3 regions of the Mesorhizobium sp. WSM4842 genome follow, and region 1 is predicted to be linked to each of the others. Evidence: riboswitches for the same ligand, from Rfam matches in the RefSeq annotation. Region 1 holds a riboswitch; each other region holds the start of a gene.
The links. A riboswitch is a leader RNA that binds a small molecule or an ion and turns the genes downstream of it on or off. The one in region 1 is predicted to bind cobalamin.
Positions count from the first base shown of each region.

Region 1 (7,069 bases):
CTCAATACGGGTTCGACTACAACAAAAAGTCGTTCAGCGTTTGGCCCATACATGTAGAGGATGCATTCGCCCTCACCAAACAAGTCACCGTCAAACTCGCCGACCGACGCATCCTCGATAGCTTTCTCTAGCCGATCCTCGAGCGCGTAAATGGATTCGCGTTCTTGCGACGCTCCAAATTGACCGTCCTTCAGAAGAAGATAGACGATTACCGCCTGTTCCACGAACAATCTCCAGCTTGCCTAGCGATCAGAATTCTATCCCCTGCCATAAGGCGGGCGCCGAAACTCTACAGGGTCGCCGACCTAGTGCTGACGCGCTGTTCGGGAGATCTCGGCGGTCGTCATTATGGCGTGATCGACGCTCGAGATCGAGCGCAAAACAAAAACCCGCCTCGCGAGCGGGTCGGCGGTGCGAATCAGCACTATAGAAGAATCAGTATCATAGCTGCCGGCACAAAGCAAGAACAATACAGCTTGAGGTTGTCGAAAACCGCAGGTGAGATCCGATCTCCCCCGCAAGGGGAGATCGGCAATTTTACCAGCGTCACCGCCACCAGCACCGCAATGCTTGAGGGTGCCCTGCCGAAGCGCAATCACCCCTCAGAATTCAATCCCTTGCTGCGCCTTAACGCCGGCGGAAAAGTGATGTTTGGTCACGCCCATCTCGGTGACCAGATCGGCGGCATCGACCAGCGCCGGCTTGGCATTGCGGCCGGTGACGACGACATGCAGGTTTTCGCGCCGCCCTTTCAGCGCCGCCACCACTTTGTCGAGATCGAGATAGTCGTAGCGCAGCGCGATGTTCAGTTCGTCGAGCACCACAAGGCTGATCGACGGATCGGCCATCAGCTCGAGCGCCTTGGCCCAGGCAGCCTCGGCGGCGGCGATGTCGCGCTTCAGATCCTGCGTCTCCCAGGTGAAACCCTCGCCCATCGTGTGCCAGACGACCCGATCGCCGAAAGCGGCAAAGGCATCCTTCTCGCCGGTATGCCATTTGCCCTTGATGAACTGGACGACGCCGACGCGCTTGCCGTAGCCGAGCATCCTCAGCGCCAACCCGAAAGCAGCGGTGGTCTTGCCTTTGCCGGGCCCGGTGTTGACGATCAGCAGCGCCTTCTCGACCGTCTTTCCGGCGACCTCGGCGTCCTGCACCGCCTTGCGCTTGGCCATCTTGGCGCGGTGACGTTCCTCGTCCCTGTCGTTAATCGGCTTGTCTTCAATGTGTTTGTTATCAGCCATGTCATTTCACCTCGAGCGGCAATCCCGCCACCATCAGCAGCACGGTGCCGGCGACTGCCGCGACCTGCTGGTTGAGCCGGCCGGCGGCATCGCGAAACCGGCGAGCCAGCGCATTGTCGGGCACGATGCCCTGGCCAACCTCGTTGGAAACCACGAACCATGGCCCGCGCGGCCGCGACAGCACATCGGCCAGCCCTCGGCATTCGGCCTCAATGTCGCGTTCGGCCAGCATATGGTTGGTCAGCCACAGCGTGAGGCAATCGACGAGGACAGGCCGGCCGTCAGGCAACGCCTCAATCGCGCCGACGAGATCGAGTGGCGCGTCGATGGTCGTCCAACCCTCGCCGCGCCGCGACCGATGCAGCGCGATACGCTCGCGCATCTCGTCGTCATAGGCTTGCGCCGTAGCGATATAGGCCCACGGCGCCGGACAGGCCGTCACCAGTCTTTCGGCATGCGCGCTCTTGCCGGAGCGCGCACCGCCGATGACCAGGGTCAGCTTGCCGCCGGGAGCAGCGCGATCAGGCAAAGCTGTCGCGCAGGCCGGTCGTGCTGCCGGTCAAGCGGCCGCGCACCACGCCGACGACGGCGCCGAGCACCAGCCAGAACACCAGATTGGTCAGTGTCACCGCCACCACGAACTGGTGGTGCAGGGCTTCCGGGATCGGCGATTCAAAACTGTCGGGCTGCGGCGCGCCGACGATATGCGGCGCCACGATCCACGCCACGGCAAGCAGCGCCAGCGGCAGGGATTTGCGAAAGGCGAGCAGCCCAAGACCGGCCGCTGTCACCACCACAGTTGCCGTCCACCAGATCTGGCGCTGGGCGAGATCGGCAGCCGGCATAGCCGGCAGTTCGGGAGGCAGGCCAAGGTTCGGAGCCAGCGTGAACACGGCAAAGCCGGCAAGGCCCCAGAACAGGCCCTGACGCCAATTGCCGATGCCGCCGGCGAACTCCGAAGCGGCGACCAGGATCAGCGCAAAGCCGATGCCGGTGACGACGTTGGCAACGACGTTGAAGGCGAAGCGCTCGAAACCGTCGGCCGGCGCCCAGCCTTCGTCTTCCGCAGCCGGAGCGGCCGGTTCGGCGCTACTCATGGCATTGGCGTCCGTGGCGTTCGCGGCCGGCGCCGCGGCGTGGTCATGCGTGTGGCCACCGCCGGCCTGCTCGTAGACTTCCGCCTTGAGAATGAGCGGCACGGTGGCGTAGGCCTGCATGCAGGCGAGAACGACGCCAGCCACAAGCCCTGCGATCGCCGCGATGAACACGACGTTGCGAAACAGTGTCATGATGTCGGCCCCTCGTCAGTGGCAGGGAAACGCCATCGAATGGCGATAGTCGTGGGCGGCATTGTGGACCGCATCGATATGCGAGAAGCCGACAAAGCCCATGACGAAAATGCCGAGAAATGCAGCAAGCGCCAGCTGCACGAAGCGCGACTGCGAGGAGACGGAAGCGACGAGCGAGACGGAAGCGGTATTCATGTCTTGTCCTTTCGCCCTCCACCCGAGGGCATAGAAATCAGTTCTCCTGTCGCCGGCAGGTCTCCTGGCTCGCGGATCAGCGCCCTTCCCCACCTTCCCGAAGAAGCTCTTCCCGAAAGAAACTCTTCAGTGGCATATGGAGAGGACTACCGCACACAGTTGCGGGGGCAGCCACGGCATTGGGCAAAGAATCGCCCTTACCGCATTCCCTCTTGGTTCCAAACGGAACCGACGACGGGTGCGACTATAGGCAGAATCGCCGTGCCCGGCAAACCAAATTCCGCCAGCTACCAGCGCGAATGCGCCGTCTCTGGAACCAGCCGGCCGGCGCCACGAGGCCGGAGTGCTGATGCCCGAGGAATATGGCCCGCATCGCTTCTAATGGGTGCGTCAGCGGCATACGGCGCTTTCACCGACGCCCTGAGCATCAACGGGATTTGCCCTGTCTTCTTTTGTCCGGGGCAACCATGATAGTCGTCTTCAAGTGCTGAATCAGATTGCGAGACCATGAGCATTTCTACGCCGACCGTTCAGGACCGATCCAAGCGCATCATCGCCATCGACGTCGCCCGCGGCGTCGCTTTGCTTGCCATGGCGAGTTACCATTTCACCTGGGATCTCGAATTCTTTGGCTACACCGATCCCGGCCTGACCGCCTTCGGCTGGTGGAAATTCTACGCGCGCTGCATCGCTTCGACCTTCCTGTTCCTGGTCGGCGTCAGCCTGTTCCTCGCCCATAGCAAACTGATCCGCTGGAACGGCTTCTGGAAACGCTTCGCCATGGTCGCCGGGGCGGCGCTCGCCATATCGGCTGCCACGAGGCTTGCCACGCCGGACAGTTTCATCTTCTTCGGTATCCTGCACGAGATCGCGCTCGCCAGCCTGCTCGGCCTGGCGTTTCTGCGGCTGCCGGCGCTGCTGACGCTTGCTGTCGCAGCTTTCGTCATCACAGCGCCGCTCTACCTCAGGTCCGAGATCTTCGACCATCCGGCCCTGTGGTGGGTCGGCCTGTCGGCAACCAACCCGCGCTCCAACGATTATGTCCCGCTGTTTCCATGGTTCGGCGCTGTGCTTGCGGGTATCGCGACGGCAAAACTCGCCTCCGCCTCCGGCCTGCTGACGCGGTTGGCAGGCCTGACGCCCGGCCGCTGGACAAATCCGCTGGTCTTTATCGGCCGGCACAGCCTCGCCTTCTATCTGATCCACCAGCCGGTGCTGATCGGCTCGATCTGGCTTTTTTCGCAAGTCATGCCGGCACCGGTCGAGACCAGGCAGGTCACCTTCCTGAAAGAATGCCAGACTTCGTGCGAGCAATCGCGCGACACGGAGTTCTGCTCCAGCTATTGTGTGTGCATGCTCGATACACTCGAGGGCGAGGCCACGCTTGATCGGCTCTACCGCAACGACCAAGCTGCGGAATCGAAGGCACATCTCGACGAGCTCGCCGGCGCCTGCACTGCCAAAGCCGACAGCACTTTGATGGAGGGAGGAGCACAATGACCGACCATCAACAGAAACCTGGGCAACAGAAACCGGGACAGCCGAAACCGGGGTTTATACCGTGGCCGCCGCTGATCTATGTCGCGGCCATCGCCGTCAGCATCGCGCTTGGCTTGCTCTATCCGCTGCCATGGATCGGCGGCCTTCTGGGCGACATCCTGTTCGCGGCCGGCTGGGTGGCATTGTTCGGCGTCGTCGCGCTCTGGTTCACGGCAATCCGCACCATGATCCGGGCAAAGACGACTCTCCACCCAAACGCCGTGCCCGATCACCTGGTCACATCAGGCCCCTTCGCCGTCAGCCGCAACCCGATATATCTGGCCAACACGCTGCTGCTGATCGGCGTGGCCCTTATCTCGGGGATCGTATGGTTCCTGCCGCTGGCGATCATCGCCGCCTTCGCAACGCAGAAGATGGCGATCGAGGGCGAGGAAAGAGTTCTGACGGCGAAATTCGGCAAGAAATACCGGGATTACGCTAAAAAGGTGCGGCGCTGGATTTGAGGCGTGCGGCAAGGTCTTTTTAAGAATTCGCTCTGGCAGAAAACCACACTAGCTGGCCGCCAGAGTAGAATTGTCAAAAAAGGCCGCTCAGGTGTTGACGCCGAGCTCCACCAATCGCTCGACGCAGGATTCCTCGGCCTGATCTAGTTCCGCCAGCGTCTCTTCGAGGTCGCGGCGCTTCTGGCGCAGATCCTCGCGCTTTTCCTCGATTCGTTTGATCATCAGGTTGAGCTGACCGACCTCCCCGGGCGGCTCCTTGTACATCTGGATGATTTCGCGGATTTCGTTGATCGAAAAGCCGAGCCTCTTGCCGCGCATGATCTGGCGGATGAGATGCCGGTCCGACGGGCGAAACAGCCGCGTGCGGCCGCGCCGTACCGGCTGCACCAGCCCCTCGTCCTCGTAGAAGCGCAGCGTCCGCGTCGAAACATCGAATTCGCGGGTCAGTTCGGTGATCGAATAATATTCCCGCATCGTTACTCCAAAAGCCCGGAAAGCGGCGCGATTGCCATCATGCGGCGATGCCTTCATTCACAAAAGGGCTCGTCCCGCACCGGAATCGACCGGCAGCTCTCCATCCAAACCTCGCACGCAACTTACGTAAAAGTCAATTGAAACGCCTTATCCGGCTCCCGCGCCCAGATGCAGCCACCAGGTGGCAAGGCTAAGGAAGGCGAGGAAACCGATAACGTCGGTAATCATCGTCGTGAAGATTGATGACGAAATCGCCGGATCGGCGCCGAGCCTGTCGAGGAACAGAGGAATCAGAATGCCGCCGAGTGCCGCAGCCAGCATGTTCACGATCATCGCCGCGGCAATGACGAAACCGAGATCGGGATTGTGAAACCAGAGGCCGGCGACCAGCCCGAGGATCGCCGCAATGACCATGCCATTCAGCAAGCCGACCACAACCTCGCGGCGAATGACGCGACCGGCATTGTAGATATCGAGGTCGCGTGTGGCGAGCGCGCGCACGGTCACTGTCATCGTCTGCGTGCCGGCATTGCCGCCCAGCGAGGCGACGATCGGCATCAGTGCGGCAAGTGCGACCATTTCCTCGATCGTCGCACCGAACATACTGATCACCGAGGCCGAGATGAAGGCCGTCCCGAGGTTGACCAGCAGCCACGGAACGCGCGAGCGCGAGGTCGAGAGAATGCTGTCCGACAGTTCTTCATCGCCGACACCACCCATGCGCAGCAGATCCTCCTCTGCTTCCTGCTGGATGACGTCGACGACATCGTCGATGGTCAGCACGCCGACCAGCCGGTCATTCTCATCGACGACGGCGGCGGAGAGAAGGTCGTATTGCTCGAATTCGCGCGCCGCCTCTTCCTGGTCCATCGTGGCCGGAATGGCGTGCCTGGTCTCATGCATGACCTCTTCGACCTTGATCGAGCGCTTGGTGCGCAGGATCTGGTCGAGGTCGATGGCGCCGAGCAGCTTGAAGCTTGGGTCGATGACGAATATCTGGCTGAAGCGGTCGGGTAGGTTCTGGTCCTCGCGCATGTAGTCGATGGTCTGGCCGATCGTCCAGAACGGCGGCACCGCGACGAACTCCGTCTGCATGCGGCGGCCGGCGGTCTCTTCGGGATAGTCGAGCGAGCGGCGCAGCCTGATCCGCTCGGTGAACGGCAGTTGCGACAGGATCTCGTCCTGATCTTCCTTTTCGAGATCCTCGAGAATGTAGACCGCGTCGTCGGAATCGAGATCCTGCACCCCCTGGGCAATCTGCGCGTTGGGCAGGCTGTCGACGATGTCGCGGCGGATCGCCTCGTCGACCTCGGTCAGCGCGGAAAAATCGAAATCGGCGCCCAGCAATTCGACCAGCGCGCGGCGCTGTTCGGGATGAAGCGCCTCGAGCAGATCGCCGAGTTCCGATTGGTGCAGGTCGTCGACTTCACGCTTCAGCGTCAGCGTGTCGCGATCGGCGATCGCGGCGCCGATCTGGGCCAAGAACGACGACAGAATGGCGCCGTCCTCGCCATAAATGTCGGCATGGCTGCCGTCAGCGGCCCTGGCGCCGGTCGTCTGTTCGTCCTGGCCTTCCACCAGCGCCTCCCGCCATCAGAATTCCGGAAAAGGTGCCTGTCACGTCTAGAACATTGGACCCAAAAGTGGAAACCGGTTTTGGGAAAAATCCGATGCTCAAACACAAAGATAGTGCGGCGGCACGATTCGACCTGAGAGTCCGCCTCTATGGCGCAACGCGTGGGAATATCAAACGAAATACGCCCTTCCCCGCCGTGGAGCGAAGGCTGGTGCAACCGGATCGCCCGACAGACGTTGATGCCGCACTCGGCCCTCTCCTCAAGGACGCGAAGGCTCAGGCGATGAGGTC
Region 1 covers NZ_CM148372.1:3,819,011-3,826,079, reverse strand. The annotation lists gene AC0NIE_RS18525 (hypothetical protein) at 1-224, opposite strand, end outside; gene cobO (cob(I)yrinic acid a,c-diamide adenosyltransferase) at 603-1,241, opposite strand; gene cobU (bifunctional adenosylcobinamide kinase/adenosylcobinamide-phosphate guanylyltransferase) at 1,243-1,740, opposite strand; gene AC0NIE_RS18510 (CbtA family protein) at 1,763-2,530, opposite strand; gene AC0NIE_RS18505 (CbtB domain-containing protein) at 2,546-2,725, opposite strand; cobalamin riboswitch at 2,763-2,973, opposite strand; gene AC0NIE_RS18500 (acetyltransferase domain-containing protein) at 3,233-4,225, shown strand; gene AC0NIE_RS18495 (methyltransferase family protein) at 4,222-4,728, shown strand; gene AC0NIE_RS18490 (MerR family transcriptional regulator) at 4,816-5,202, opposite strand; gene mgtE (magnesium transporter) at 5,350-6,780, opposite strand.

Region 2 (7,069 bases), 3.4 Mb from region 1:
CGAATGCCTTCGTGTCGGCCGCCGCCCAGGCGCTGATCGATGCCGGCGTTCCGGCAAGCCTCATCCGCACCGAGCGTTACGGGGTTTAAGCTCCCCGCCGGTTAGGCGTCGATCTCGATCGCCGTCAGCGGCTTCGAACAGCAGGCAAGGATGAAGCCGTCGTCGATCTCGTGATCGAGGATGCCGCCATTGTGGCTCATCTCGACTGTGCCCGAGACCTTTTTCACCTTGCAGGTTCCGCACAGGCCGAACTCGCAGGCTGCGGGAATTCGTACGCCCGAAGCGCGCGCCGTCTGCAGCACGGTCTGGCCGGCAACGCAGTCGGCATCGACATCCGAAAGCGAAAAGCGGATCGGCGTTGCGGCCTCAGTAGGTATCTCGACCCCGCCCTCTGCCGGCCCACCCTCTGCCGGCGAACCGAACGGGGCCGGTATTTCCTCCACCCCTGGGGCCGCAAAGCTTTCCTGATGATAGTTGGCCATGTCGAAGCCGGCCGCCTCCAGCATCTGCCGCACGGCGCGCATGAACGGGTCGGGGCCGCAGCAGAAAATTTCGCGCTCGCGAAAATCGGGCGCCAGCAGCGGCAGCCGTATCGCGTCGATCCGGCCCATATGGCCGAACCAGCCCTCGCGGCTGGACCGCTCCTCGATCATGAAGCCGAGCGTCAGGCCCGGCATGCGGCTGCCGAGCAATTCGAGCTCCTTGCGGAAGATGATCTCCTCGGGCTTTCGCGCGCAGTTGACGAAGCCGACATCTGTCCAGGGCGCGCAATCGTTCAGCCAGCGCAGCATCGACATCATCGGAGTCACGCCGGAGCCGGCCGAAATGAACAGATATCTGGCCGCGGGATGGCTGTGCAGCGAAAAGTTGCCCGACGGCCCATAGGCCTTCACGTGAACACCGGGCTTCAGATTGTCGAACATCCAGCGTGTGCCGAGGCTGCCGGGCTGTGCTTTCACCGTCACCGCGATCGAGAACGGCCGCGACGGCGAGGACGACAGCGTATAGGTCCGCATCAACGGGCCCTCGGTGGTCGGCAGTTCCAGCGTCACGAACTGCCCCGGTCTGTAGCGGAACCAGGTCTGGTTGTCGGAGCGGAAGGTGAAGGTCTTCACGTCAGGCGCCTCGTCACTGACGCCGATGACTTCCAGCACCTGGAGCCTGTCGTTCCAGGGCGCCATCTCGTCGAGATGGCGGTAGAGGCCGAGGTCCGTCATCGTATTCATCCCCTTGGCCTCGCTCAGGCGACGCTGCGCAACGCCGGCCGCCCGCCCTCGGCAAGGCGCGGCCCGATGAAGGAGGCGTACCATTCGACGAACTGGATGACGCCGCCCTCATGCAGTTCCGAATAGGGGCCGGGCTCATAGGCCGGCGACAGGATGCCGAAGGCGTTTTCCTCAACGATGCGGCGGTCCTGGTCGTTGGTCTCGGTCCAGACATGGGTGAGATCGGCGAGGTCGTAGTCGACGCCTTCGACCGCGTCCTTGTGGACAAGCCATTTGGTGGTGACGGCCGTTTCCGTGGCACTGATCGGCAGCACGCGGAAGGTGACCGCATGATCGCCGAGGATATGGTTCCAGGTCGTCGGATAGTGATAGAGCAGCAGCGAGCCGATACCGTCGGTCGAAACGTCGTCGGAGAGGTTCTTCTTCACCGCACGTCTTCCCGTCATCGTGTAGCTAACGGCATCGCGCAGCAGCGGGGCGCGGGTGGCGCGATACTGCCCGGCCGGATCGATGCGGAACTTGCTCGGCAGGCCCGCCGCCTCGCATTTCGCCCAGTGCGCGAGCATCTCCGGATCGCTGTCGGCGCCCTGCACGCCGGTGACGGTCGGCGCTTCCGGGAATGTCTTGCACAGTTCCGGATGGTTGCCGGCGCAATGGTAGCACTCGCGGTTGTTCTCCCAGACGAGCTTCCAGTTGCCCTTCTCGACGATGGTCGATTCGAAGGCGATTTTTGCCTCGCGCAGCCGGTGCGGCAGGAGGTAAGGCTCGATCATGGCGCGCATCGGCGCGAAATCGGCGGGCTCCTTGGCCAGGCAGATGAAGATGTAGCCACTGATGCTTTCGCAAGCCACCGGCTTCAGGCTGAACTGGCTCTTGTCGAAGCCGTCCGCCATCTGCCTCGCGAACAAGAGCCTGCCGTCCAGCTCGTAGGTCCATTGGTGATAGGGGCAGACGAGCTTCGCCGCCGTACCCTTGTCGGCGTTGCAGACGCGGCTGCCGCGATGCCGGCAGGAATTGTGGAAGGCGTTGATCTTGCCTTGCTGGTCGCGGACCAGCACGACCGGATAGTCGCCGATCTGCGCGGTGATGTAGCTGCCCGGCTTCGGCAACTCGCAATCGTGGCCGATGAACAGCCAGTCGCGATACCAGATCAGCTCCATGTCGAGCTTGAAGAAATCGGGATCGGTGTAGAAGGGCTGCTCGAGCGAGTAGCCTTCCCTGCGGCCGTGCAAGAGCCTCAGCATGTCGTTGCGCGCATCCATGTCCTGTCCTCATAGCCGTCGCATCGGCCCGAAATCGGAATCGATTTCGGAAAGCACGATGCGCAATTCAAAGTCTTGGAGCGTACGTTGTGCGTCCAAATGGACGCATGTCGCTCCAAAGACTGAACTGGTGGTGATGGAGGGAGGATCGGCCGCAAGCCGGCGACAGGGCCGGGCATGCACTATCCACCTCTTGACCGCCCACCGCGATCAGTCGAGTCTAGAAATCTCGGGCTGGTTTCCGGGCTCTGGAGTGTCCTTGCGGACCATCGCGACACCTTCCCAGGCTTGGGCCCAGTGGTCTCCCGTTGCGACTTGAACTCCACCACCGTTGCGGGGGCAGCGCCGGGTTCTGACCGGCTTCCCAATTCTCCGCTTCGTCGTCACCAAGCGGCACCTGAGATGGCGTGATCTAATCATGACGGCCGGCTGACTGTCCGCATGAAAGCGACATCGTATCCATGCGGCGCGACACTGCCGGCGAAACCTGTGGGCCGGGATTTGAGGAAGGTGAACTTTGCGCCTGCTGCGAGCGCTGCCGGTCCTGAAAGCGTGCCGGATTGACCATTGCAGGGCGCCGAAATGGTTAACGATTCGACAACAACTCAGCACCGGCTTTTTAAGCCGCTTCTAAAATCGAACCGAACGGTTCGTTTCTGTTGACAATGCGTGCATGACGCTGTGAACGCAGGTCCGGCAATCCGTCAAATGGTCGATTAGCCTCTTTGTCCTAAACCTTTGAAAACAAAACAGAAAGCAATGACGATAGAAGCCTCTGGTACAATTTCAAGGTGTAGATTCTTGGTCCACACGGAACAACTTCGTGATTGGAATCTGCCGGATGGCCTTCCCACATCGGGGCTGTCCGGACGACGCGAATTCCTCCCAAGACACGCCGCTAGACGGACGGAAAACTAAAGATACTGGAGTTCCAAAAATGAAAAAGATTGCTCTTATTGCCGTCGCCGTTCTGGCCATCACCGGCAGCGCCTTTGCTGGCAGCGACCATTATGGGTCCAACGGCGCCAATCAGCCGACCGCCTCGGTCGACAGTTCGTATACGGCTTCCATTCAGAAGTCGGCTCACGCTGAAAAGCCCGTCGACCAGGGCGCCGACCGCAACCTTTTCGGCAACAATTAACAGCTGATCCCAGACCATGATCCCGAAGTGGAAACCGGTTTTCGTAAAAGATCATGGTCAAACAACAAGACAAAGCGGCCAGTCCGCCGCTCGGGATCTGAAAAATTCAGGAGTACTAGAAATGAAGAAGATCATTCTTGCCACCGCCGCCATCCTGGCTGTCTCCGGCAGCGCTTTTGCCGGCAGCGACAACTTTGGATCGAACGGCGCCAACCAGCCGGCCGCTGCGGTCGACAACGGCTCGTACACGGCTTCGATTCAGAATTCGGCTTCGGCGCAGAATCCGGTTCCGGCTGACGAGAAGCCCGTCAATGGCAGCGACCGTAACCTCTTCGGCAACAACTAATGTCGATCCCAACAGCAGCGGCGGCATTGTCTTTCACAAAGACCGAGGCCGCCGCGCTGATGGGATACGAGAATCCAGGATTACTGAAATGAAGAAGATCGTTCTCACCGCTGCGGCACTTTTGATTGCTGCCGGCAGCGCCTATGCCCGCAACGACAAAGTTGGCGGAACCGACATCAACAAGCAGGCGACCGTCAACGTCGACAACACGCAGACGTCTTCGGTAGGCAATACCGGCTCGCTGGTTTACAAGCTGATCAATTCCTCGGGCGACATACAGAAGTCCGCCCCGCAGGGCAGCGACCGGAACCTGTTCGGCCGCTAACAGCGACCTGAATGCAATGCACAAGAGCGGCGGGCTCTGCCCGCCGCTCTTGTTTTTGCCTTCGCCAAACTGCCTGATCCAGTAGTTAGGCTGCCTTTGCTTCCGCCATGTGGAGTGTGAAGGAATGTCCGTCGGCGTCGAAAATATGCAGGTCGCCGGGATCGGCATTCAACCGCAACGCAGCGCCGCGCTTGACTTCGGCATTGCCTGGCAGCTTGGTCACCAGCGGCAGGTCGGCGCGGCCGATGTCGACATAGACGAGCTGGACCTCGCCGAGCTGCTCGACATAATCCACCGTTCCCTCGAAAAGATAATCGGCGCCGGTGGCGATCATCAGATCCTCCGGCCGCACGCCGAAGCTGACCGAAGCACCCTTCGCGGACGCCGGCGTGGCGATCGGCACCGTCGCCTTGCGCCCGCCGACATGACTGACGATGGTCGGGTCGCCTGATTTGTCGATCGTCGCCGGCAGGATGTTCATGGCCGGCGAGCCGATGAACTGGGCGACGAACAGATTGCCGGGTCTCTTGTAGAGCTCCATCGGCGTGCCGACCTGCTCGATGTGGCCCTCCTTGAGCACGACGATGCGGTCGGCCAGCGTCATCGCCTCGACCTGGTCGTGGGTGACGTAGATCATCGTCGTAGCAGGCATCGACTCCTTGAGCTTGGCGATCTCGATGCGGGTGGCAACCCGCAGTGCCGCGTCGAGGTTCGACAGCGGCTCGTCGAACAGGAAGACCTTAGGGTTACGCACGATGGCGCGGCCGATGGCGACGCGCTGGCGCTGGCCGCCCGACATCGCCTTGGGCAAGCGGTCGAGGTATTTGGTCAGCTGCAGGATTTCCGCCGCCTGGCGCACCCGCTTGTCGATCTCGGCCTTGCTCTCCTTGCCGATCTTCATCGAGAACGCCATGTTGTCGTAGACGGTCATGTGCGGATAGAGCGCATAGGACTGGAACACCATGGCGATGCCGCGCTTCGACGGTGGCACGTCGTTCACCACCTCGCCGTCGATCTTGAGCTCGCCGGAGGTGATTTCCTCAAGTCCGGCGATCGACCGCAGCAAGGTCGACTTGCCACAGCCCGAAGGGCCGACGAAGACGATGAACTCGCCCGACTTTATGTCGAGGTCGATGCCGTGGAGAATGTTGAGATTGCCGTATGATTTCTTCACTTGCCTTAGCGTGACATCGGCCATGATACCCTCCGGTGAATTGCAAACTCAGTCGATACGCCCGAACCAGGCGCTGTAGCCGCCGAGGCGGATAGAGCCGGCGGCAGTCTGTCCCGAAAACCCGTGCCCCGGCAAGGGCTGCAGCGAGCGTCGGCCAAGATCGATTTCGGCCGGTCGGCTGCCAAGATTGAAGGCGCAGACGATCTGCTCATTGCCCTCGCGGCGCGTGAAGGCGACCGTATCGCCCTCGCTTTCGATGAAGTCGATATCGCCCTTGGCCAGCGCCGGATGTAAACGGCGGAAGGCAAGAAAGCGCCGGTAATGTTCGAACAGCGAGCTGTCGTCGCCCTGCTGCACATCGACCGCTTGCGAAAGGTGCTTGGCGGGCACGGGCAGCCATGGCTTTGCCTTGGAGAAGCCGCCATTGCTGTCGGCGCCATTCCAGACCATCGGCGTGCGGCAGCCGTCGCGGCCCTTGAATTCCGGCCAGAAGCGGATGCCGTAGGGGTCCTGCAGATCCTCGAATTGCAATTCCGCTTCGCCAAGACCGAGTTCCTCGCCCTGGTAGATACAGACCGAGCCGCGCAGCGACATCAGCAGCGCCGAGATTACCTTGAGATAAGCCGTCTGGTCGGCCTCGCCGGCCGCCCAGCGCGAGGCAGTGCGCATCACGTCGTGGTTGGAAAAGGCCCAACACGACCAGCCGTCGCTGGCGACCTTGCCAAAGGCTTCCAGCACCGAACGCACCTTTGCCGCGCTGATCTTTTCGGGCGCCAGGAAGTCGAACGAATAGCACATGTGCACGCGCTTGCTGCCGGCGGTATAGGCCGCCACCACCTCCAGTCCGCGCTGCGAATCGCCGACTTCGCCGACCGCCGCCGTCGCCGGATATTCGTCGAGCAAGGCGCGGAAGCGCTCGAGGAAGCCGAGGTTTTCGGGGCGGCTCTTGTCGTAGAGATGGTCCTGGTAGTTGTAGGGGTTTACGGAAGGAGCAGTCTGGTCGTTGCGCTGTTCGGGCGGCAGCGGCGGATTGTCCTCCAGGCCCTGGCTGTGGAAGTAGAAATTGATGGTGTCGAGGCGGAAGCCGTCGACGCCGCGCTCCAGCCAGAAGCGGGTGACATCGAGCAGCGCATCCTGGACCGCGCGGCTGTGGAAGTTGAGATCGGGCTGCTCGGCCAGGAAATTATGCAGGTAATATTGCTGGCGGCTGGTGTCCCACTGCCAGGCCGAACCGCCGAAGATCGACAGCCAGTTGTTGGGTGGCGTGCCGTCGGGCTTGGCGTCGGCCCAGACATACCAGTCCGCCTTCGGGTTGGTGCGGCTCGAGCGGCTTTCCCTGAACCACGGATGGATGTCGGCGGTATGCGACAGCACCTCGTCGATCATCACCTTGAGCCCGAGCCTGTGCGCCTCGGCGGTCAGGGCATCGAAATCGGCCAGCGTGCCGAACATCGGATCGACGTCGCAATAGTCTGATACGTCGTAGCCGAAATCCTTCATCGGCGACTTGAAGAACGGCGAGATCCAAATGGCATTGACGCCGAGCGCTGCGATGTAGGGCAGCCTGCGGATGATGCCCCTGAGGTCGCCGATGC
Region 2 covers NZ_CM148372.1:456,025-463,093, reverse strand. The annotation lists gene AC0NIE_RS02085 (FAD-binding oxidoreductase) at 1-89, shown strand, start outside; gene AC0NIE_RS02080 (FAD-binding oxidoreductase) at 102-1,217, opposite strand; gene AC0NIE_RS02075 (aromatic ring-hydroxylating oxygenase subunit alpha) at 1,241-2,488, opposite strand; cobalamin riboswitch at 2,704-2,904, opposite strand; gene AC0NIE_RS02070 (DUF680 domain-containing protein) at 3,426-3,629, shown strand; gene AC0NIE_RS02065 (DUF680 domain-containing protein) at 3,751-3,975, shown strand; gene AC0NIE_RS02060 (DUF680 domain-containing protein) at 3,941-4,300, shown strand; gene AC0NIE_RS02055 (ABC transporter ATP-binding protein) at 4,386-5,498, opposite strand; gene bglA (beta-galactosidase BglA) at 5,523-7,069, opposite strand, start outside.
Region 2: another riboswitch for cobalamin. It lies ahead of AC0NIE_RS02075 (aromatic ring-hydroxylating oxygenase subunit alpha); the one in region 1 lies ahead of AC0NIE_RS18505 (CbtB domain-containing protein).

Region 3 (7,069 bases), 2.8 Mb from region 1:
GATCTCGCCGCCGATATCTCGATGGTGCCGGTGCACAGGCGGCATCCGCAAGCGTTCGCCCCTCGGTGAAGTGTCTGTTGACCCCTGGCTGTGTGAGAGGCTGAAGCTCATGGACAAAGCCGCCTTCCCCCATTTCGTGATCGAAATCATCCGTCCTTCGGACCGGAAGCGCTTCCAAATCCTGCCTCGCCGCTGGGCCGTCGAGCGGACCTTCGGCTGGACGACAAGGGTGGGGACTCGCACGCGTCCACCGACCTGTGCGCGGCTTTTCGATGTCGTCCTTTGTTTGAATTATCCGCGCAGCCCGCCACATGTTTGCCGGTCACAGTGGCCCAGCGGCCTGCGCCTGCACTTTCTCCCGCAGCGCGCTTGCTGCAGCGATCATGTTCATGAGGGCAGGGCGGACCTCCTCCCATTTCCTTGTTTTGAGGCCACAGTCCGGATTCACCCACAGTTGGCCGTCCGACAGTCGCTCGCGGGCAAGTTGGGCGAGATGCAAAATTTCGCCAATTTCCGGGACACGTGGTGAGTGAATGTCGTAGACGCCAGGACCGATTTCGTTCGGATATTTTGACTTCGTGAAGGCGTCTAGCAGTTCCATTTTGGAGCGCGACGTCTCGATCGAAATCACGTCCGCGTCCAGTTCAGCGATCGAGTCGATGATCTCATTGAACTCAGAATAGCACATGTGGGTGTGAATTTGGGTCGCGTCCTCTACACCCGTTGAAGCGAGACGGAAGCATTCGACTGCCCAGCCGAGATAATGTTTCCAATCGGACTTCCGCAGGGGCAAGCCTTCGCGAAACGCGGCCTCATCGATCTGGATCACCCTTGCGCCAACTCTTTCAAGGTCGGCCACTTCATCGCGGATGGCGAGTGCGATCTGGCGGCAGACCTCGGCGCGGGGTACGTCGTCGCGCACAAAAGACCAGTTAAGAATCGTCACTGGGCCTGTGAGCATGCCCTTTACCGGCTTTTTCGTCAGAGACTGGGCAAATTGCCACCAGAGGACCGTCATCGGATTGGGCCGCGATACGTCGCCGAAGATGATGGGAGGGCGCACGAGCCGGGAGCCGTAACTTTGCACCCAGCCATGCTGGGTGAATGCGAGGCCGGACAGCTGCTCGCCGAAATGCTGCACCATGTCGTTTCGTTCGAACTCGCCGTGTACCAGCACGTCCAGCCCGATCTCCTCCTGCCAACGGACCGCCGCCTCAGTCTCCTTCTTCAGGAAGGCCTGGTAGTCGACATAGCTCAGCCTGCCCTTCGCATGAGCGGAGCGCGCCCTGCGCACCTCGGGCGTCTGCGGGAAGGACCCGATGGTAGTCGTGGGGAACGGCGGCAGGCCGAGCGTGTCAGCCTGGATTCTCGAGCGCTTGGGAAATGCGCTCTTTCGTTGCTTCATGACGCCGTCAATGCTGATAATTCGCCCGTGGACGAGCGCATCATGGACCTTTGTAGACATTGCGCGCGCGGCGGCCGCCTCGGCAGAAGCTTCCAGTGAGCCTGCTACGGCCTCCCTGCCTTCGGATAAGGCTTGGGCCAGCACGAGCAGCTCTTCAGTCTTCTGGGCGGCGAATGCCAGCCACGAACTGACGTCCACATCGAGCGCGGTCTCCATCCGCAGGTCCATCGGCACATGAAGCATCGAGCAGGAAGGCGCAATCTCGACGCGATCCAGCGGCCAGCCGGCAACGACCGGCTTGATGCGGTCGAGAATGGCAGCCAGGTTCGCGCGCCAGACGTTGCGGCCGTCGATCAAGCCAAGTGAGAGCACCAGATCCTTCGGTGCGAGCCGACCAACCGTCTCCAACTGCTCGGGAGCGCGCACGAGGTCGAGATGTAGGCCCGCCAGGCGCAGCGAAAGCGCGGTCTCCAGATTGTCTCCCAGCGGCCCGAAATAGGTCGCCATCATAATTTTCAACTTGGGCGCGGCTTTCGACAGCTGGCCGTATGTGAATTCGAAGGCAGCTCGTTCGTTCGGGTTAAGGTCGAGCACAAGCGCCGGCTCATCAATCTGTACCCAGTCGGCCCCCGAGAGCTCCAGCCTCCGCAGGAGTTGCTCGTAGACGGGCAGCAGGCGCGGTAGGAGCGCTATGGGATTGAAGCCCTGGTCGGGAGACTTTGCCAGCTTGAGGAAGGTCACCGGTCCAAGGATGACCGGGCGTGTATGGATGCCGAGCTCTTTTGCCTCCAGAAAGTGATCGACTGGTTTCGTCGACGAGAGGGCGAATGTCTGATCGTCGCCCAGCTCCGGCACGATGTAGTGGTAGTTCGTGTCGAACCATTTGGTCATTTCCATCGCGGTTACGCGCTGCCCTGCATGCCCGTGACTGGCGCGTCCGCAAGCCGCGGCATCGCCTTGCGTCCCGCGCGCCATCGCGAAATAGATGTCGAGCGGGACCTCCCCGCCCGTCCAGCCGTAACGAGCTGGCACGGCGCCGACCATTGCTGCGGTGTCGAGCACATGGTCATACAGTGAGAAATCGTTCGACGGGATTTTCGACACGCCGCGGTCATGCTGCTCGCTCCAGCTGGCGGCACGGAGTGCCTTCGCCGTCGACAGAAGGTTGGCAGCAGAAGATTTTCTGGACCAGTAGCTTTCGAGCGCGAATTTCAGTTCTCGCCGGCGACCGATACGCGGCATGCCAAGCGTTGCTATGGGAACTTGCTGGGAGACATTCATTCCATACCCCGATGGTTGCGGCGGGGACAAGGAAGGCGCTAGCAGGCCGGCATAAACGCCGAGCTGCCGCGGCCATCAGACACCCCGCCCGTGGACGTTGTTTACCGTGGCAGGTCTCCTGGCTCGCGGGTCACAGCCTCTGCCCCGTCTTCCCGGGGCAGCGCCCCAGTGACATTGATGGGTTTGGCTCGCCGCTTACAGTTGCGGGGGCAGCGCCGGCATTGCACCGGCTTCCCTCTTAGCTCCGCTACGGCAACGCCTTGCGGAGAACCACGACACGCGGACAATCGCAGCAGCCCGCTTTGTTGTCAATGCGGTATAAAGAAATGTTTATGTGTTTATGTGAACCGTTCACCTGCGGCGTGTTTCCCAAGTCGCAGGTCGCGGTAGAGCTGAGCCATTTGCGCCACTCGCCGGTCTGCGCAGGCTGTGCCTGGCCGCTCGGGCAATCTGCCAGTCTACGATCCCGGCTCAAAACGACTTTCGTCAAAAAGGGCGTGTTGGCCATCATGATCGGCCGGCAGTACTGGCCCGAAGTGCGACAACGTCCCTGAGCCTCAAGAAATCAGAAATTTGGAGAAAACCGCCATCCTTCACGGACGGGTACGCGACGTTTTACCCGCGCTTGGCTGGACAGCCCGCACAACGGGAAGGTGGGCAACACGTGGCGGAGATGCCGCCCTACAACAGCCCCGCCTGTTCAGCCTCGCGGCGCAAAGTCTGCCGCGGCCTGGGGCCGATCTGCTGGATGACCAATCCGGCAGCCAGTGAACCGAGGTCGCCGCAATCCTTCAGGCTGCGGCCTTGCGTGTAGCCGTAGAGGAAACCTGCGGCATAGAGGTCGCCGGCGCCCGTCGTGTCGACCAGCTCCTTGATCGCGGTCGCCTTGATGACCACGGTCTCGTCGCCGCGCACGATGACGGAGCCTTTTTCCGAACGGGTCACGGCGGCGATCCGGCAATCCTTGCGGATCTGCGCCAGCGCCTCGTCGAACGACGCCGTCTGATAAAGCGATTTGATCTCGTGGCTGTTGGCGAAGACGATATCGACTGTACCCGAACGCATCAGGTCGAGGAATTCGTCGCGATAGCGGTCGACGCAGAACGAATCCGACAGTGTCATCGACACTTCGCGGCCTGCCGCGTGCGCCAGCATCGCCGTCTGCCGGATTGCCTCCTTGGCGCGCGGCGGATCCCACAGATAGCCTTCGAAATAGGTGACCTTGGCGCCAGAGGCCTTGTCGACCTCGACATCCTCCGGCCCGAGCTCGATGCAGGCGCCGAGATAGGTGTTCATCGAGCGCTCGCCGTCTGGGGTAACGAAGATCATCGAGCGCGCCGTCGGCGGCTCGCCCTTGAGCGGCCTGGTGTCGAAGGCAACCCCCTGCGCATGGATGTCGTGGGCGTAGATTTCGCCTAGCGCATCGTTGGAGACCTTGCCGAAGAAAGCAGCGCGGCCGCCGAAGCTGGCGACACCCGCCGCCGTGTTGCCGGCGCTGCCGCCGGAGGCTTCGATGGCCGGGCCCATGCGGCTGTAGAGCAGCTCGGCGCGCCTCGTGTCGATCAGGTTCATCGCGCCCTTGATGATGCCGTTCGTCTCCAAAAATGCTTCGTCGCACTGCGCGATGATGTCGACGATGGCATTGCCGATGCAAAGCACGTCATATTTCGAGATCAGTGTCTCCGCCAAAAACCCGAGCCGGCTTCTCGCCACGCCGGGGCCGGCGTGTTTTTTGGCGAGTGTGGAATGGGTCGCACTATGCCCACGCATCCAATACCCGCGCATCACGCAGCTGCCGGTCCTGCCTCACGCAACAGGTCGTCAGCTCTGTCCGTCTTTTCCCAGGTGAACTCCGGCTCTTCGCGGCCGAAGTGTCCGTATGTCGCGGTCTTGCGGTAAATCGGCCGTAAGAGATCAAGCGCCTTGATGATGCCTTTCGGCCGGAGATCGAAAAGCTCAAGGACGGCGCGCTCGATCCTTTTTTCATCAATCTTTGCGGTTCCGAATGTATTGACGAGGATAGAGACCGGCGCGGCCACACCGATCGCGTAAGCAAGCTGAACCTCGCACACCTGCGCCAGTCCGCTGGCAACGACGTTTTTTGCGACGTACCGCGCCGCATAGGCGGCCGACCGATCAACCTTGGAGGGGTCCTTGCCCGAAAAGGCACCGCCGCCGTGACGCCCCATACCGCCGTAGGAATCGACGATGATCTTGCGGCCGGTGAGCCCGCAGTCGCCGCGCGGCCCACCGACCACGAACCGGCCTGTTGGATTGACCAGGAACCTTATCCCGGTAGTATCCAAGTCGTGGGGCAAGACCGGCCTTATGATCTCCTCAATGACGCCTTCGCGGACCGTGGCTTGTGAGACCTCTTCGTCATGCTGCGTCGACAGGACTATGGTATCGAGCGCTATCGGGCGCAAACCCTCATAACGGACGGACACTTGAGATTTAACGTCCGGGCGAAGCCAGCCAAGGCGTCCGGTTTGGCGCACCTCCGCCTGTTTTTTTGTCAATTCGTGAGCGAGTTGGATTGGCAACGGCATCAATGTTTCGGTCTCGTTGCACGCGTACCCGAACATGAGGCCCTGATCCCCCGCTCCCTGCTCGAGATCCTGCCCTCGTCCCTCGTCGACGCCCTGGCTGATGTCAGGCGACTGCTCGGTCAAGGCCAAGATCACGGCGCAACGGCGGCCGTCAAAGCCGATCGCATCGTCATCATATCCAATGTCCAAAATGATATCGCGGGCAACTTGGCTGTAGTCGATCTGCGCGTGACTGGTGATCTCGCCAGCCAGAACGACCATCCCTGACTTCACCAACGCTTCACAAGCAACGCGAGCCTTAGGATCCTTACGAAGGATCGCATCGAGCACGCCATCTGAGATATTGTCGGCCATCTTGTCGGGATGTCCGGCGCCGACGGATTCGGAAGAAAACACGAATTGTCTGGGCATGAAATGTCCTCGCTTCAAACGTTGGAATTGATGTGACAGTTGATCCGGCCGTCTTACCTGTCGGAGATGCCAGGCACGTCGAACGCAGCGCAGAAGTCGGCAACGTCTCTGCGCACTCTGGCATGCACGTCCGAATCATCGGGCTGGCGACAGACCAGGTCGATGAAAGCGGCAATCTGCACCATTTCCGCTTCGCGCATGCCCACAGACGTCACTGCTGGCGTGCCTAAGCGTATGCCGCTGGTGAGCGCGGGATGGCGCCGGTCGCCCGGCACCATGTTGAAATTCGTAATGATACCTGCTTGCGACAGACGCTCGGCATAGTCTTTCCCAGACAGCGGCCGGTCCCTAAGATCAAGGATCAGCATGTGATTGTCAGTGCCCCCCGTGACGAGTTCATAACCTCGCTCCAGAAGGGCCTGGGCCAGAGCCTTGGCGTTGTTGACGATCTGCTGACCGTACACACGGAAGGATGCATTCCCTGCTTCGTGCAGAGCGACAGCTAGCGCGGCAATCGTATTCATGTGCGGTCCGCCCTGGAGGAGAGGGAACACGGCACGGTCTATGCGTTTGGCCAGATTGTGTTTGCTCTTGGAATGGTAGAGCGCCTGATAGCGGTCTTCATTCCTTGACAAGATGAAGCCACCGCGGGGGCCGCGGATCGATTTGTGAGAGGTGCTGGTGACAACATCGCAATGGCCAACGGGATTCGGATGCACTCCTGCGACAATGAGGCCGCTGATGTGGGCGATGTCGGCTACCAGATAGGAGTTCACCTCCGAAGCAATGTCGGCCATTGCCTCATAGTCAAAGATGCGCGGATAAGCAGTTCCGCCGACCCAAATGAGCTTCGGTCGTTCGCGTTTGGCCGTCTCGCGCAAGCGGTCATGGTCAATCTGCTGCGTCTTTTCGTGCAGCCCGTACGGAACTCGCTGATAATCAGTGCCGGAGAAGTTGACGGCCCAACCGTGCGTCAGATGCCCCCCGCCGGGGAGGGTCAAGCCCATCATCTTGTCTCCCGGACACAACAGCGCTCGACAGACAGCCTGATTGGCCGGCGAGCCGGAATAAGGCTGCACGTTGGCGTGTTCATAGCCGAACAGCGCCTTCAATCGCTCGATGGCGAGATTCTCAAGCTCATCGACAATCTCGTTTCCGGCGTAGTAGCGCGCGCCGGGATATCCCTCGGCATACTTGTTGGTGAAAATAGACCCGGTCGCTTCCAGCACCGCGGAGGACGCGAAGTTCTCGGAGGCGATAAGTTTGAGGGTCGTCCGCTCCTGGCGCTCCTGTCTTAAAAGCAGCTCGTGAACGCGAGAATCTGCGACAGCCAGGTGAGGCCACTCGCAAGTGTCAAGCTCCGCGATGGCGCCGCCAGTCGAATTGTCCATATCAGCTTCGCGCTCCATTGGGACTAAGTTTC
Region 3 covers NZ_CM148372.1:6,619,333-6,626,401, reverse strand. The annotation lists partial or broken gene AC0NIE_RS32070 (IS5/IS1182 family transposase) at 140-229, shown strand; gene metE (5-methyltetrahydropteroyltriglutamate--homocysteine S-methyltransferase) at 323-2,662, opposite strand; cobalamin riboswitch at 2,778-2,976, opposite strand; gene AC0NIE_RS32060 (adenosine kinase) at 3,368-4,360, opposite strand; gene metK (methionine adenosyltransferase) at 4,471-5,646, opposite strand; gene AC0NIE_RS32050 (serine hydroxymethyltransferase) at 5,700-7,037, opposite strand; gene AC0NIE_RS32045 (ArsR/SmtB family transcription factor) at 7,068-7,069, opposite strand, start outside.
Region 3: another riboswitch for cobalamin. It lies ahead of metE (5-methyltetrahydropteroyltriglutamate--homocysteine S-methyltransferase); the one in region 1 lies ahead of AC0NIE_RS18505 (CbtB domain-containing protein).